DNA from 2 places in the Streptomyces sp. NPDC096324 genome. Region 2 is predicted to be linked to the other one. Evidence: riboswitches for the same ligand, from Rfam matches in the RefSeq annotation. Region 2 holds a riboswitch; the other holds the start of a gene.

Evidence for each region. A riboswitch is a leader RNA that binds a small molecule or an ion and turns the genes downstream of it on or off. The one in region 2 is predicted to bind glycine.
Region 1: another riboswitch for glycine. It lies ahead of gcvP (aminomethyl-transferring glycine dehydrogenase); the one in region 2 lies ahead of gcvT (glycine cleavage system aminomethyltransferase GcvT).

The regions. Positions count from the first base shown of each region.
Region 1 is NZ_JBIWFK010000002.1:828,653-835,968, reverse strand. Features, by position in the region: gene ACIQ7M_RS07440 (MerR family transcriptional regulator) at 1-56, shown strand, start outside; gene ACIQ7M_RS07435 (DNA polymerase IV) at 126-1,634, shown strand; gene ACIQ7M_RS07430 (PRC-barrel domain-containing protein) at 1,559-1,927, opposite strand; glycine riboswitch at 2,042-2,137, shown strand; gene gcvP (aminomethyl-transferring glycine dehydrogenase) at 2,316-5,201, shown strand; gene ACIQ7M_RS07420 (DUF5999 family protein) at 5,338-5,544, opposite strand; gene ACIQ7M_RS07415 (hypothetical protein) at 5,941-6,525, opposite strand; gene ACIQ7M_RS07410 (glutamate--cysteine ligase) at 7,065-7,316, shown strand, end outside.
Region 2 is NZ_JBIWFK010000014.1:185,732-193,047, forward strand. Features, by position in the region: gene ACIQ7M_RS32985 (ABC transporter substrate-binding protein) at 1-83, opposite strand, end outside; gene ACIQ7M_RS32990 (ABC transporter permease) at 122-1,120, opposite strand; gene ACIQ7M_RS32995 (enhanced serine sensitivity protein SseB C-terminal domain-containing protein) at 1,597-2,397, opposite strand; gene ACIQ7M_RS33000 (enhanced serine sensitivity protein SseB) at 2,625-3,398, opposite strand; gene ACIQ7M_RS33005 (AAA family ATPase) at 3,534-4,202, opposite strand; glycine riboswitch at 4,378-4,474, shown strand; gene gcvT (glycine cleavage system aminomethyltransferase GcvT) at 4,620-5,753, shown strand; gene gcvH (glycine cleavage system protein GcvH) at 5,939-6,316, shown strand; gene glyA (serine hydroxymethyltransferase) at 6,329-7,316, shown strand, end outside.

The DNA of each region.
Region 1 (7,316 bases), on a different contig from region 2:
TCCTCGCGCACAATCCGGCGGACGAACTGGCGCGCAGGCGCAACCGTGCGGTGTGAGCCCCGTCCGATGACGCGATGCCCCGGTGACCCGGGGCATTGTCAGTGGCGTAGGGCAGCATCGGAGATGTGAGAACCGCGCCCACGATCCTGCATCTCGACATGGACGCCTTCTTCGCCTCCGCGGAGCAGGCGTCCAAGCCGAGCCTGCGCGGGAAGGCCGTCGTCGTGGGCGGACTCGGACCCCGTGGAGTCGTCGCCACGGCGTCCTACGAGGCACGCGTCTTCGGGGTGAACTCCGCGATGCCCATGGCCCAGGCCCGTAGGCGCGCACCGAACGCCGCCTATCTCGTGCCGCGCTTCGGGCTGTACCGCGAGGTCAGCGAGCAGGTGATGGGGCTGCTGCGGGCCCTGTCGCCGCTGGTGGAGCCGCTGAGCCTGGACGAGGCGTTCGTGGACCTGGAGGCGGGCGGGGCGGCGTGGGACGAGGCGTCGGCGCGGCTGGCCGGCGTCAAGCTGCGCGCGGACATCCGGGCCGTCACCGGACTCACGGGATCGGTGGGTCTGGCGGCCTCCAAGATGGTGGCGAAGATCGCCTCGGAGCAGGCCAAGCCCGACGGTCTCGTCCTGATCGAGCCGGGCACCGAGCGGGCGCTGCTGGGGCCGATGTCGGTGCGGACGCTGCCGGGTGTGGGGCCGGCCACCGGCGACCATCTGCGCAGGGCCGGCATCACCAGCGTCGAGGAGCTCGCCGAGGCGGGCGAGGACGAGCTCGTACGGCTCGTGGGGAAGGCTCACGGGCACGCGCTGTTCGCGATGGCGCTGGCCCACGACGAGCGGCCCGTGGTGGCCGAGCGGGAGACCAAGTCCGTGTCGGTCGAGGACACGTACGACGTGGACATCCACGAACGGGTCCGGGTGGAGCTCGAGGTGCAGCGACTCGCGGACCGGTGCGTGCGGCGGCTGCGCCGGGCCGGCCTGTCGGGGCGGACCATCGTGCTGAAGGTCCGCCGCTACGACTTCTCGACGCTGACGCGGTCCGAGACGCTGCGGGGGCCCACGGACGACCCCGGCGTCGTCCGGGAGGCCGCCGCCCGGCTGCTGGAGGGCGTGGACACGACCGGCGGCGTCCGGCTGCTGGGGGTCGGCGTGTCCGGGCTCGCCGACTACACGCAGGAGGACCTGTTCGCGCAGGCGCAGGCCGCGGCCGTGGGGGAGCCGGTGGCCGAGGAGCATGCCGGGGACGAGTCGGCCGAGGTGACCGCCGCGGCCGATGTGGCGGCGCCCGCCGAGCGGAGATGGCCCTCCGGTCACGACGTGTGTCACGCCGAGTACGGGCACGGCTGGGTGCAGGGGAGCGGGCTGGGGCGGGTCACGGTGCGGTTCGAGACGCCGTACTCCGAGCCCGGCCGGGTGCGGACCTTCCGGACGGACGATCCGCGGCTCGAACCGGCCGACCCGTTGCCGCTGGTGGAGCGAAGACCCGAGGGCGCCGACGGGCCGTCGGCCGGCCCCGGGGCTTCCCTGTCAGCGGCCGGGACGCGCGGTCCCGGTGCGGGGGCTCAGGTGTCCTCCGAGCCCGCGAGCCGGCCGAAGTCGCGGTCCGGTGGGGGCGGGGACGCCACGTCGAGGCCGTAGTGGTGGTAGAGCTGGAGCTCCTGTTCGGGGGAGAGATGGCGCCCGACGCCGAAGTCGGGGGCGTCCTTGATCAGGGCCCGGTCGAAGGGGATGCGCAGGGTCCCCTCGACGATCTCGCTGGGCTCCAGGGGCACGAATGCGTCCCTGCTGAACAGCCCGGTGCGTATGGCCGCCCACTCCGGGACGCCGGTCGCGTCGTCGAGGTACACCTCGTCGATCGTGCCGATCTTGGTGCCGTTGCTGTCGAACGCCTTGCGGCCGATCAGGTTGCGCGGATCGATGTCGGTCTGCACGGTCCCTCCAGTGGTCGCAAACTCATCCGTAAGTACTACAAAAGAGCACATTTGTGAAGGCGGCCACTCGAAGGCTGTCGCCTTGTCCTCGCTGGTAGGCTGGCAAGCGGCTGCTGATCCCGTGCGGGAGAGTTCTCCGGGTTTCACCGGAGGCGCCGAAGGAGCAACTCCTCCCCGGAATCTCTCAGGCTCACGTACCGCACGGACGAGGTCACTCTGGAAAGCAGAGCGGGTGTCGATGGCCTCCGCTCTCACCGACGGTGAAAGCCGGATCGTCCACGGGACCATCCGGTGAAACTCTCAGGTTGAGATGACAGAGGGGGAGGCCGTCGGGGTACCCGTGCCGGGGTGCCCCTCGAAGGTCGCGTCAGACCAGGAGGCCTCCGCCATGACCGCCCCTCGCATTCCGCTCTCCGAGCTCGAACAGGGAATTCCCTTCGAGCAGCGCCACATCGGACCCGACTCCGAAGCACGGGCCAAGATGCTCGCGCAGGTCGGATACGGCTCGCTCGACGAGCTGACGGCCGCCGCGGTGCCGGACGTGATCAAGAACGTCGAGGCCCTGAACCTGCCGGCCGCGCGCACCGAGGCCGAGGTACTGGCCGAACTCCGCTCCCTCGCGGACCGCAACCAGGTGCTCGGCTCCATGATCGGCCTCGGTTACTACGGCACGTTCACGCCGCCGGTGATCCTGCGCAACGTCATGGAGAACCCGTCCTGGTACACCGCGTACACGCCGTACCAGCCGGAGATCTCGCAGGGCCGTCTCGAGGCGCTGCTGAACTTCCAGACCGTCGTCGCCGAGCTGTCCGGGCTGCCGACCTCCGGCGCCTCCCTCCTGGACGAGGGCACCGCCGCCGCCGAGGCCATGGCGCTGTCCCGCCGCATGGGCAAGAACAAGAAGGGCCTCTTCCTGGTCGACGCGGACGCGCTGCCGCAGACCATCGCCGTCATAGAGACCCGTGCGGAGCCGACCGGTGTCGAGATCGTCGTCGCCGACCTCGCCGACGGCATCCCGGCCGACCTCGCCGGGCGTGAGATCAACGGCGTGCTGATCCAGTACCCCGGCGCCTCCGGTGCCGTACGCGACATCAAGCCGATCGTCGAGCAGGCGCACGAGCTGGGCGCGGTCGTCACCGTCGCCGCCGACCTGCTCGCCCTGACCCTGCTGACCTCGCCCGGCGAGCTCGGCGCGGACATCGCGGTCGGTACGACGCAGCGCTTCGGCGTGCCGATGGGCTTCGGCGGTCCGCACGCCGGTTACATGGCGGTCCGCGAGCAGTTCGCGCGCAGCCTTCCCGGCCGCCTGGTCGGCGTGTCCGTGGACGCCGACGGGCACAAGGCGTACCGCCTCGCCCTGCAGACGCGTGAGCAGCACATCCGCCGGGAGAAGGCGACCAGCAACATCTGCACCGCTCAGGTGCTGCTCGCCGTGATGGCCGGCATGTACGCCGTCTACCACGGCCCCGAGGGCCTGCGGACCATCGCACGGCGTACCCACCGCTACGCCACGGTGCTGGCCGCCGGGCTCACCGCCGGCGGTGTCGAGGTCGTCCACGCTGGCTACTTCGACACGCTCACCGTGCGGGTCCCGGGCCGTGCCGACGCGATCGTGGCCGCCGCCCGCGCCAACGGCGTCAACCTCCACCCCGTCGACGCCGACCAGGTGTCGATCTCGTGCGACGAGACGACCACGCGCGAGCACCTCGCCGCCGTGTGGAGCGCGTTCGGTGTCGAGGGCGACATCGAGGCGCTGGACGCGAGCACCGAGGACACCCTGCCGGCCGCGCTCCTGCGCACCGACGCGTACCTCACGCACCCCGTGTTCCACGACCACCGCTCCGAGACGGCGATGCTGCGCTACCTGCGCAAACTCTCCGACCGCGACTACGCGCTCGACCGCGGCATGATCCCGCTGGGCTCCTGCACCATGAAGCTCAACGCGACCACCGAGATGGAGTCGGTCACCTGGCCCGAGTTCGGGCAGCTCCACCCCTTCGTGCCCGCGGAGCAGGCGCAGGGCTACCTGACGCTGATCCACGAGCTGGAGGACCAGCTCGCCGAGGTCACCGGCTATGACAAGGTGTCGCTCCAGCCCAACGCCGGTTCGCAGGGCGAGCTGGCCGGTCTGCTGGCCGTCCGCGGCTACCACCGTGCCAACGGCGACGACCAGCGCACCGTCTGCCTCATCCCGTCCTCCGCGCACGGCACCAACGCCGCCAGCGCCGTGATGGCCGGTATGAAGGTCGTCGTCGTGAAGACCGCGGACGACGGCGAGATCGACGTCCAGGACCTGCGCGCCAAGATCGAGCAGTACCGCGACGAACTGTCGGTGCTGATGATCACGTACCCCTCGACGCACGGTGTGTTCGAGGAGCACGTCGCCGACATCTGCGCCCAGGTGCACGAGGCCGGCGGTCAGGTCTACGTCGACGGTGCCAACCTCAACGCCCTGGTGGGTCTCGCCAAGCCGGGTCACTTCGGCGGCGACGTCTCGCACCTGAACCTGCACAAGACCTTCTGCATCCCGCACGGCGGCGGCGGCCCCGGCGTCGGCCCGGTCGGTGTGCGCGCGCACCTGGCGCCGTACCTCCCGAACCACCCGCTCCAGCCCGAGGCCGGTCCCGAGACCGGCGTCGGCCCGATCTCGGCCGCTCCCTGGGGCTCCGCGGGCATCCTGCCCATCTCCTGGTCGTACGTCCGGCTGATGGGCGGCGAGGGCCTCAAGCGCGCCACGCAGGTGGCCGTGCTCTCCGCCAACTACATCGCCAAGCGCCTGGAGCCGCACTACCCGGTGCTGTACACGGGCCCCGGCGGTCTGGTCGCGCACGAGTGCATCATCGACCTGCGTCCGCTCACCAAGGCGACCGGCGTCAGCGTCGACGACATCGCCAAGCGTCTGATCGACTACGGCTTCCACGCGCCGACGATGTCGTTCCCGGTGGCCGGCACGCTGATGATCGAGCCGACCGAGTCCGAGGACCTGGGCGAGGTCGACCGGTTCTGCGACGCGATGATCGCGATCCGCGCGGAGATCGAGAAGGTCGGCGGCGGCGAGTGGCCCGTGGACGACAACCCGCTGCGCGGGGCGCCGCACACGGCCGCCGCACTCGGCGGCGACTGGGAGCACCCGTACAGCCGCGAGGTGGCCGTTTTCCCGGCCGGTGTCTCGGCCGCCGACAAGTACTGGCCGCCGGTGCGCCGCATCGACCAGGCGTACGGCGACCGGAACCTCGTCTGCTCCTGCCCGCCGCTGGACGCCTACGAGGACTGATCAGCGCTCGGCACGTGGACGCCTACGGGGAGTGATCGTCCTCGGACATGCGTCGGGGCCGGTTCGGAGAGTACGTCTCCGGGCCGGCCCCTCGTGTGTCCGGGCGGCCTGTCACGGCCGCCCCGGGTCGTGCGGCTCAGGCGGCCGTCATCACCTGCGCGCCGCCCAGCGGGCGGTGCGGGGCGATGATCTGACCGTCCGGCAGGAGCTCACCGGTGTCCTCGAAGAGCAGAACGCCGTTGCACAGCAGGCTCCATCCCTGCTCCGGGTGATGCGCCACAAGGCGGGCGGACTCCCGGTCGGCTGATTCGGCTGCGGGACACAGTGGCTGGTGCTGGCACATGGATGGGATCTTTCGCTGGGTCGAGCTGTGAGTGATGGCTGTGGTGTCAGTCTTGCGGCTCGAGGTACTCATCGCCGCCCCCCGTTTGATGTGTGGTCTGGAACCCAGTGTTGCCCCACGGGCGCCGATCCGCAGGGATTTGAGGGCACCGCTTCTCACAGGTTGATGACGCATCACCCGTGCGGAGGGTTCACCCCAACTGCGCTGTCCTTTCGGGTGGTTCGAGGTAGCCGGATCGGGCTAGTCCGGTTGGGCGTGGAGCGCGTTTCTCCTCGTACGAGCGGTCTTCAGCGCTAACGAGCGAGCCGCCCTCCGGGTTCGTGACAGCGCCGTGCCCCGCGGCAGGTTTACCCGTGTGGGGCACGGCTGCGGGGCACGGACGCGTGGATCGGAGGTTCAGGCGGGCGAGCTGAGGAGCGGTGCCGGGGTGACCCGGTGGGTGAGGACCGGCAGCAGTTCGGCGACGAGGTGCGGCCGGTGCGCGGCGATGCCGGGCGGGGCGGGTGCGAGCGGGACCAGGAGATCGGTGGCGGCCGGATGGCCGGTGGCACCGTCCGCGGCGCAGTCGCCGTGCAGCCAGAGCGTCAGCATGTACAGCTCCGGCACGGACAGCAGCCGTGCCTGGTAGGGCTGTTGCATGGTCTCGGCCTGCCGCAGGGCGCGTTCGGTCGCCGCGATGTACGGGCCCTCGAAGAAGCGTGAGAAGGCCCAGCCGTCCGGGGTCAGCATGGTGTCGGCGGCGGCCACCGCGCGGTCGCCGCAACGGATCAGGAAACGCCAGCCGGCGAGCCGGGTGGCGGAGGCGCCCTCGGGAGTGATGCGGTCCAGGACGTGGACGGGCAGCGGGAGTTCGGGGGTGACGGGTCCCTGTGCCAGGCGCAGGGACGGGGTACGGGCTTCGCGGACAGCGGTGGGGGAACCGAGTGCCGTGAGTACGGTGCGCAGGGCGGGCGCGGGAGCCGGGGGTAGGTGCAGCGGCATGGTGGGTCGCCTCTCATTCGACAGGCACAGTGGCGCGAGGGCGGGGGCGGACGGCGCTGTCAGCTCTCGGGTCAGAGGGGCGAGGGGTCTGGATCTGCCGACAGGGTGTCGCCTGCCGTCGTCACCGCGACGACAGGACCTAGGACCGCGAGCGCCAACTCTCTGCCTCGGTAGCGGAGTTTATACGACGCGTGTTCAGGCGGTGTTTCGTCTAGTCGCCCCGAATTCGAAGAACAAGTCGATATCCGGTCGGCGAAATGCGGGATTCATCCCGGTTCTGCGCGGTCGAATCGCGGTGACCTCGGAATGCTTCGCCCGAGCGGTCGGCCGATTCTCGTCGGCGTTTTTCACGAGATCGTTCCGGCCGGTAAACGTGCTGAATGCTCCATGCCCGGTGAATGTGCCCGGGGCCGATGTCCAGACTAGCGGTCGAAGAGCTCGCGCGGGACGTTATGGATCGTGTTGCCTGGGCATCATCCCCCGTGACCCGGGACGCCAGGGCCGGAAGCCGGCCTGCCCATCCGAGGAGGGACACTTCGATGGGGGAGAAGGTCGTGGCAGGGACGTTCGGCCTGTCCGATCGGCAGCGCCACCGCGACAAGCTCCGACAGTGTCTGACGGGGCTGGAGCGACTGCTGGAGGAGAAGAGGTTCGACCGCCCGAAGAACCTGATGGGCCTGGAGATCGAATTGAATCTCGCGGGGCCCGACGGCATGCCCAGAATGATGAACGGGCAAGTGCTCGAAAGGATTGCGAGCCGCGATTTCCAAACAGAACTCGCCATGTTCAAC
Region 2 (7,316 bases):
CCTGCAACGAGCAGACTCGCGGAGCCGATGGCCGCAATGGCGGCCAGCGTTGACCTACGCATGATGGGCGGGTTCCCCTCCATTGTCGGAAACTTGGTGATCTCTCGGTGTCCGTCAGGCATCAGCGGCTGCGCGGGTCGAGAGCGTCGCGGAGACCGTCGCCCAGAAGATTGAAGGCGAGGACGGTCACGAAGATGGCGAGGCCGGGCACGATCATGAACTGCGGGTCGACCTCGTAGTAGGTGACCGCTTCACGGAGCATGCCGCCCCAGGATGCCTGCGGGGGCTGGATACCGACCCCGAGGAAGCTGAGGGACGCCTCGAAGAGGATGTTGGTCGGGATGAGCAGCGTCGAGTAGACGATGATCGGGCCGACCAGGTTGGGCAGCAGCTCCCGGAACAGGATGTACGGGCCCTTGGCGCCCATGCCCCGGGAGGCGTCCACGAATTCCCGCTCGCGCAGGGCCAGGGTCTGACCGCGCACGATACGGCCCAGGTAGGGCCAGTTGAAGAAGCCGATCACGAAGATCAGCACGCTCAGGTGGAGCGGGAGCCCTTCGAGGCCGAAGGCGCCGCCCTGCAGGGTGGCGGAGATGGCGATCGCGAAGAGCAGGAGGGGGAAGGCGAGGAAGGTGTCCATCAGGCGGCTGATGATCGAGTCGACCCGCCCGCCGTAGAAGCCCGCGACGACGCCCAGGATCGCGCCGATCACGTTCGACAGGATGGTGGCGCCGAAGGCGACGACCAGCGACACCCAGGAGCCCTCCAGGAGGCGGGTGGCGAGGTCGCGGCCGAACTTCGGGTCCACACCGAGCGGGTGGTCCGCGCTCATGCCGCCCATCCCGCCCTTGGGCAGCGAGGTGTTGGCGTCGATCAGGTCCTGGTGGAAGGCGTTCGGGTCCAGCCCCAGCATCGACTGGATGGGTCGGGCGAGGACGGCCATCAGGATGAGCAGGACGACGATGACACCGCCGGCGACCGCCACCTTGTCGCGCTTGAAGCGCGTCCAGGCGATCTGTCCCAGGGAACGGCCCTCGATCCGCCCCTTGCCGGCTCCGGCAAGCACAGCCTCAGGCTGCGCTTCCGATGCCGCCGCGGTGGTCTCGATCGGTGCGGTCACAGTGACCCGACCCCTCTCGCCGGTGGTGACCGGCCTACGACTGCCGCTGTCTGCGGCTTGGTTCACTTGCTCGCCGGGATGTTGACCGCAGATGGTGCGGTCCGGTGATCCGGCTGATGATTCGGCTTGCACTCGCTCACGGGATCGACGACCCCGTGTCTGATGGGCGAGTCTTCAGTGCCGCCACGATCAGTTGCCAGGCCTCATGGAGAAACTATGCGCAACCGTGATGCTTGTTGGGGGATTCCGTTATCCGAACAGTGGGTAACGGGAGTCGGACGACTGCCAATTGAGCTCGAAGGCCTCGAAAGAGTCTTTTTGATCAGAAGTCCCACCAAATTGGGACAATCGGCACATCGGTCCGCTTCCCCGCAGGTCAGCAGTATGGAACGCACGCCTCGTGAAGGCCGTGTGCAGAATCATGATGCCAGCCGTTCTCGCACTGACATCCGACAGGTCCGGGATTCGGGACGCCCTCAGTAGCCGCCGCGGGCCGGGGGATAGCCGTAACCGCCCGCGATCGGCGCCTGCGCCGGGGCGGCGTGGGCCTCACGGTCGTAGAACGGACGGGCGTTCGCGCGCAGCCACATCGCCACCGGGTCGAACTCGTCCGACATCGCGACGGTGGAGACGGGCAGGCCGTCCGGAACCGCGCCGATGGACTGCTGCATCATCGCCCGCACCGAGTCGACGGCGGGCGGCGAGGTGTCGTACACGTCCAGGCCGATGGCCAGATATGGCGCCCCGAGCGTGGGTTGGACCCAGGCCCGGCGCAACGACCGTACGGCCGGGGTCAGATGGGCGTTCTGCGTGATCAGGGCGTAGAACTGCGGAATCTCGATGGCCGGTTCGGACAGCCGCAGCGGGCCCGCGGGCTGGCGCTCCAGGCCCGTGGCGATCCGGCGCAGATCCAGCCACGGAATGCCGAGACCGCCGTTCGGGGCGTGCGGGTTGAGCCAGAGGCCGAAGTGGTCCGGGTACAGGGTGCGGGCGACGTCCAGCCCGTCCACGACCTCGTAACTGCGGTTCCAGCCACTGGCCGAGAGCTCCTGGGCGGAAGTGACGCAGGGCGCGTAACCGAAGCCGTCCACCTGCATGTTCCCGTACTGGGCGTCCGGGGAGCCGGCCTGGCCGTGCCACAACAGCATCCACACCTGGCCGGACGACGGGGTCGCGAGCGCGCGAAGGAGCGCCTCGTAGGCGTCATAACGCCCGGGAGTCACCTGGCGCAGCATGTGCTCGACCTGCCCGGCCGCGGCCGTGCCCGACGCGCTCACCTTCAACCGCCCCTTCGCGAACAATTCACGACGAACTCATCCCTTACGCCCGAGGCGCCGGTTACCGACATGCGTCAACACCTCGACCAGGCCATGAAACCAGCTTATGCGGCGATCGTGCTCCGCCGGGGGAAGCAGTCGAAGGCCGAGAACCGCCGCGCGGGGCGGCCGAAGGCCCCGCGCGGCGGGTGCGCGGTCCGGCGGGACACCCGCGCCACCCGCGTCGTTCAGTGACCGTGCTGGTAGAAGGGCCGCACCGTCGCCCGCATCCAGTCGCCGACCGGGTCCTGCGTCACGTCGAGGAGAACCAGGTTCACCGCGATGTTCACCGGGACCCGGCCGAGCGCACGGCCCAGGGCGTCCAGGGGCAGGGCGCGCGCGTCGCCCTCCCACACCGAGAGCTCGACGCCGATGAACATGACCGGCGCGTCGCCCTCCACGCTGGCCAGACAGCGCCGCGCGCTCAGGACGACACCGGTGGCGGCGAACTCCGCCGAGGCCGCGGCGAGGAAGTCCATCGGATCGTCCTGCCAGTCGGGCTCGAAGAGCCGCACGCGGCCGCCGCCGGCCGCCCCGTCCAGTTCGGACCGCCCGGCCCTGCACAGCTCGGCGACGGCAGGGGGCGGCAGCGGCACGCCGACCACGCCGTCCGGGTTCACCACGATGCCGGCCTGCGGGGGGAGTCCGCGGGCGAACTCCACGGCGGGCGCGATCGTGTAGGACATGTGACCGCCGACGACCTGGCGGAACTGCTCCTCGGAGCTGAAGACGGGGACGTAGACCTGCCCGCCGATGTCCATCGTGGGCAGATCGAGCGGACCGCTCTGCGCGCCGCCGCCGTTCGGCAGCGGCACCCACACGAAGCTGCGGCCGAGCACCTCGACGATGCGGGCGGCCGTCGAGGGCCCGGGCATGCCGAGGGAGGCGGACAACACCTCCTCCAGCTCGTTGCCGGGCCAACCGCCGTGCGGATGGGGGTGCGCCTGTGCCGGAAAGTCCATCTGTCTACCGTCCGCTTCGAACCATTGTTCCGGCTGGTTAGGTTAATGGGCCACCACGGCCGGTCAGTGGCCGAAGCCGATCCCGCGGCACAGCGCCGCTCGGTGGCCGAAGCCGATGCCGCGGCACACCGCCGCTCAGTGGCCGAAGTCGATCCTGTGCAGCACGTCCGCCGCGGCGCGGTCGATCAGCACCGCGGAGCCGCACCCCTCGGGCAGGTCCCCCCGCTCGGCCGAGCGCAGCAGCCGGGCGACCCCGCCGCGATGGCGGGCGAAGGCGTAGCGCGAGACGCCCCGGCCGCGCTCGCGCTGGCCGTCCAGCGCGGTGCCGGGCGTGACGTCGAGCAACAGCAGGTGCAGCGCCCCGCCGCGGCGCCGGGCCTCGCGGGCGAGCCAGCGGCGCACCCAGGCCTGCGTGCCGCAGTCGTGCACGACGAGTCCGCCGCCCTCGCGCAGGGCGCGGCGCAGGCCGGCGTAGTGCGCGAGGCGGACGAGGGGGCGGTAGAGCGCGTACGGCAGGCGCCCGGACATCCGGCCGTCCCAGCGGTCGCGGGTGTCCTGGGAGTCGACGCGCACGCCGAGCACGGCCCGCCGCATCAGGGTCGACTTGCCGCTGCCGGGCAGTCCGCTGACCACGACCACGTCGTGCGCCCCGAAGCGGAGACCGTGCGGACTGTGCCCGACCCGGTCACGGAGGTCCCGCACGACGGCCGCGACACGCGGTCCGCGGGCCTCCCGGGCCGGTGCGCCGGGCTGCTCGGGCAGTGCGAGACCCGAGGTCGTCGCGTACGCCCTGGTCCTGTTCACCCTGGCCGTCCTCCCCTTCGGTGTGGAGTCCCATCCCCGTCGAGTGTAAAGAGAAGGTAATGCCCGGCGCTTCCCCATTTCATGCGCGGACTGCCACAGCACGGTCACAGATGGCGGGCTGCCGTGATCCGACGGCGCGTGCGATGATGGCCGCGCCAACTGCATACCGGCCGCTTGAATCCGCGCGGGAGAGTCCTGGGTACGTGTACCCGGGCGCCGAAGGAGCAAGTCCCTCCCTTGAATCTCTCAGGCACCGTTACCGCGCGGGCGAGGCACATCTGAAAAGCGGGCCGCTCCGTCGGCTCCACCCAAGGTGCAAGTCAGGACCACCGATTCGTGGGGTCTTGATGAACCTCTCAGGTTCCGATGACAGATGGGGAGGAACGACCTCGCCGTCATGCCCTGGGAGCCAGACCGATGAGCAGCAACGCACCCCGTCACACCGCGCTCGATGCCCTGCATCGTTCGCTCGGCGCGACCATGACCGACTTCGCGGGCTGGGACATGCCCCTGCGCTACGGCTCGGAGCGCGACGAGCACCTCGCCGTCCGCACGAAGGCCGGTCTCTTCGACCTCTCCCACATGGGCGAGATCACCGTCACCGGACCGCAGGCGGCGGCTCTCCTGAACCACGCGCTGGTCGGCAACATCGCCACCGTCGGCGTCGGCCGGGCCCGCTACACGATGATCTGCCAGGAGGACGGCGGCATCCTGGACGACCTGATCGTCTACCGCCTGGCCGACGACGAGGCCGGGTCCCCTCACTACATGGTCGTCGCCAACGCCTCCAACGCCCAGGTCGTGCTGGACGCCCTGACGGAGCGCGCCGCCGGTTTCGACGCCGAGGTGCGCGACGACCGTGACGCGTACGCGCTGATCGCCGTGCAGGGCCCCGAGTCCCCCGGCATCCTCAAGGCGGTCACCGACGCCGACCTCGACGGCCTGAAGTACTACGCGGGCCTGCCGGGCACCGTGGCCGGCGTCCCGGCCCTGATCGCCCGCACCGGCTACACCGGCGAGGACGGCTTCGAGCTGTTCGTCGCCCCCGCCGACGCCGAGAAGGTGTGGCAGGCGCTGACCGACGCGGGCACCCCGGCCGGTCTCGTCCCCTGCGGCCTCTCCTGCCGCGACACGCTGCGCCTGGAGGCGGGCATGCCGCTGTACGGGCACGAGCTGACCACCTCGCTGACCCCGTTCGACGCCGGCCTCGGCCGGGTCGTGAAGTTCGAGAAGGACGGCGACTTCGTGGGGCGCGCGGCGCTCGAGGCGGCCGCCGCCCGCGCCGGGCAGAACCCGCCGCGCGTCCTCGTCGGCCTGATCGCCGAGGGCCGCCGGGTGCCGCGCGCCGGGTTCTCGGTCGTCGCCGGCGGCGAGGTGATCGGCGAGGTCACCTCCGGCGCCCCCTCCCCCACGCTGGGCAGGCCGATCGCGATGGCGTACGTCGACGCCGCGCACGCCGCTCCGGGCACGACCGGTGTGGGCGTGGACATCCGGGGCAGCCACGAACCGTACGAGGTCGTGGCGCTGCCGTTCTACAAGCGCCAGAAGTGACACTGGTCCGCAAGGGCCGGACATGACACGGACGCCTTCCGGGCGCCGCCGGCGACGGATGCCCCCCGGGCTCCGGCACGGACGGGCGCCCGCCCGGGCGCACCGGACGTGACCCTGGGCACATCCGCCCGGTCACCCACGCTTCCCTCCATCAGCACTCCACCGCGTACAGGAGAATTCAGGTCATGAGCAACCCCCAGACGCTGCGTTACAGCAAGGAGCACGAGTGGCTGTCGGTCGCCGAGGACGGCGTCGCGACGGTCGGCATCACCGAGTTCGCGGCCAACGCGCTCGGTGACGTCGTCTACGCCCAGCTCCCGGCCGTCGGTGACACGGTGACCGCGGGCGAGTCCTGCGGCGAACTGGAGTCGACCAAGTCGGTCAGCGACCTGTACTCCCCGGTGAACGGCGAGATCGTCGAGGCCAACCAGGACGTCGTGGACGACCCGGCACTCGTGAACTCCGCCCCCTTCGAGGGCGGCTGGCTGTTCAAGGTGCGCGTCGCCGACGAGCCCGAGGACCTGATGTCCGCCGACGAGTACACCGCCTTCACGGCCGGCTGAGGAGTCACCCGCATGTCGCTGATGAACACCCCCCTGCACGAGCTCGACCCCGACGTCGCCGCCGCCGTCGACGCCGAGCTGCACCGCCAGCAGTCCACGCTGGAGATGATCGCCTCGGAGAACTTCGCTCCGGTCGCGGTCATGGAGGCCCAGGGCTCGGTCCTGACCAACAAGTACGCCGAGGGCTACCCGGGCCGCCGCTACTACGGCGGCTGCGAGCACGTCGACGTGGCCGAGCAGATCGCCATCGACCGGGTCAAGGACCTGTTCGGCGCCGAGTACGCCAACGTCCAGCCCCACTCGGGTGCCTCCGCCAACCAGGCCGCGCTGTTCGCCCTGGCCCAGCCCGGCGACACCATCCTCGGCCTGGACCTGGCCCACGGCGGCCACCTGACCCACGGCATGCGCCTGAACTTCTCGGGCAAGCAGTTCGACGTGGTCGCGTACCACGTGGACGAGGCCGGCCTGGTCGACATGGCCGAGGTCGAGCGGCTCGCCAAGGAGCACCGCCCGAAGGTGATCATCGCGGGCTGGTCGGCGTACCCGCGTCAGCTCGACTTCGCCGAGTTCCGCCGGATCGCGGACGAGGCCGGCTCCCTCCTGTGGGTCGACATGGCCCACTTCGCGGGCCTGGTCGCGGCGGGTCTGCACCCGAACCCGGTCCCGTACGCGGACGTGGTCACCTCCACCACGCACAAGACGCTCGGCGGCCCCCGCGGCGGCATCATCCTGGCGAAGAAGGAGTTCGCGAAGAAGCTGAACTCCTCGGTCTTCCCGGGCTTCCAGGGCGGCCCCCTGGAGCACGTGATCGCCGCCAAGGCCGTCTCCTTCAAGGTCGCCGCCTCGGACGACTTCAAGGAGCGCCAGCAGCGCACGCTGGACGGCGCGCGCATCCTGGCCGAGCGCCTGGTCCAGGACGACGTGAAGGCCGTCGGCGTGGACGTCCTGTCCGGGGGCACGGACGTGCACCTGGTCCTGGTCGACCTGCGCGACTCCGAGC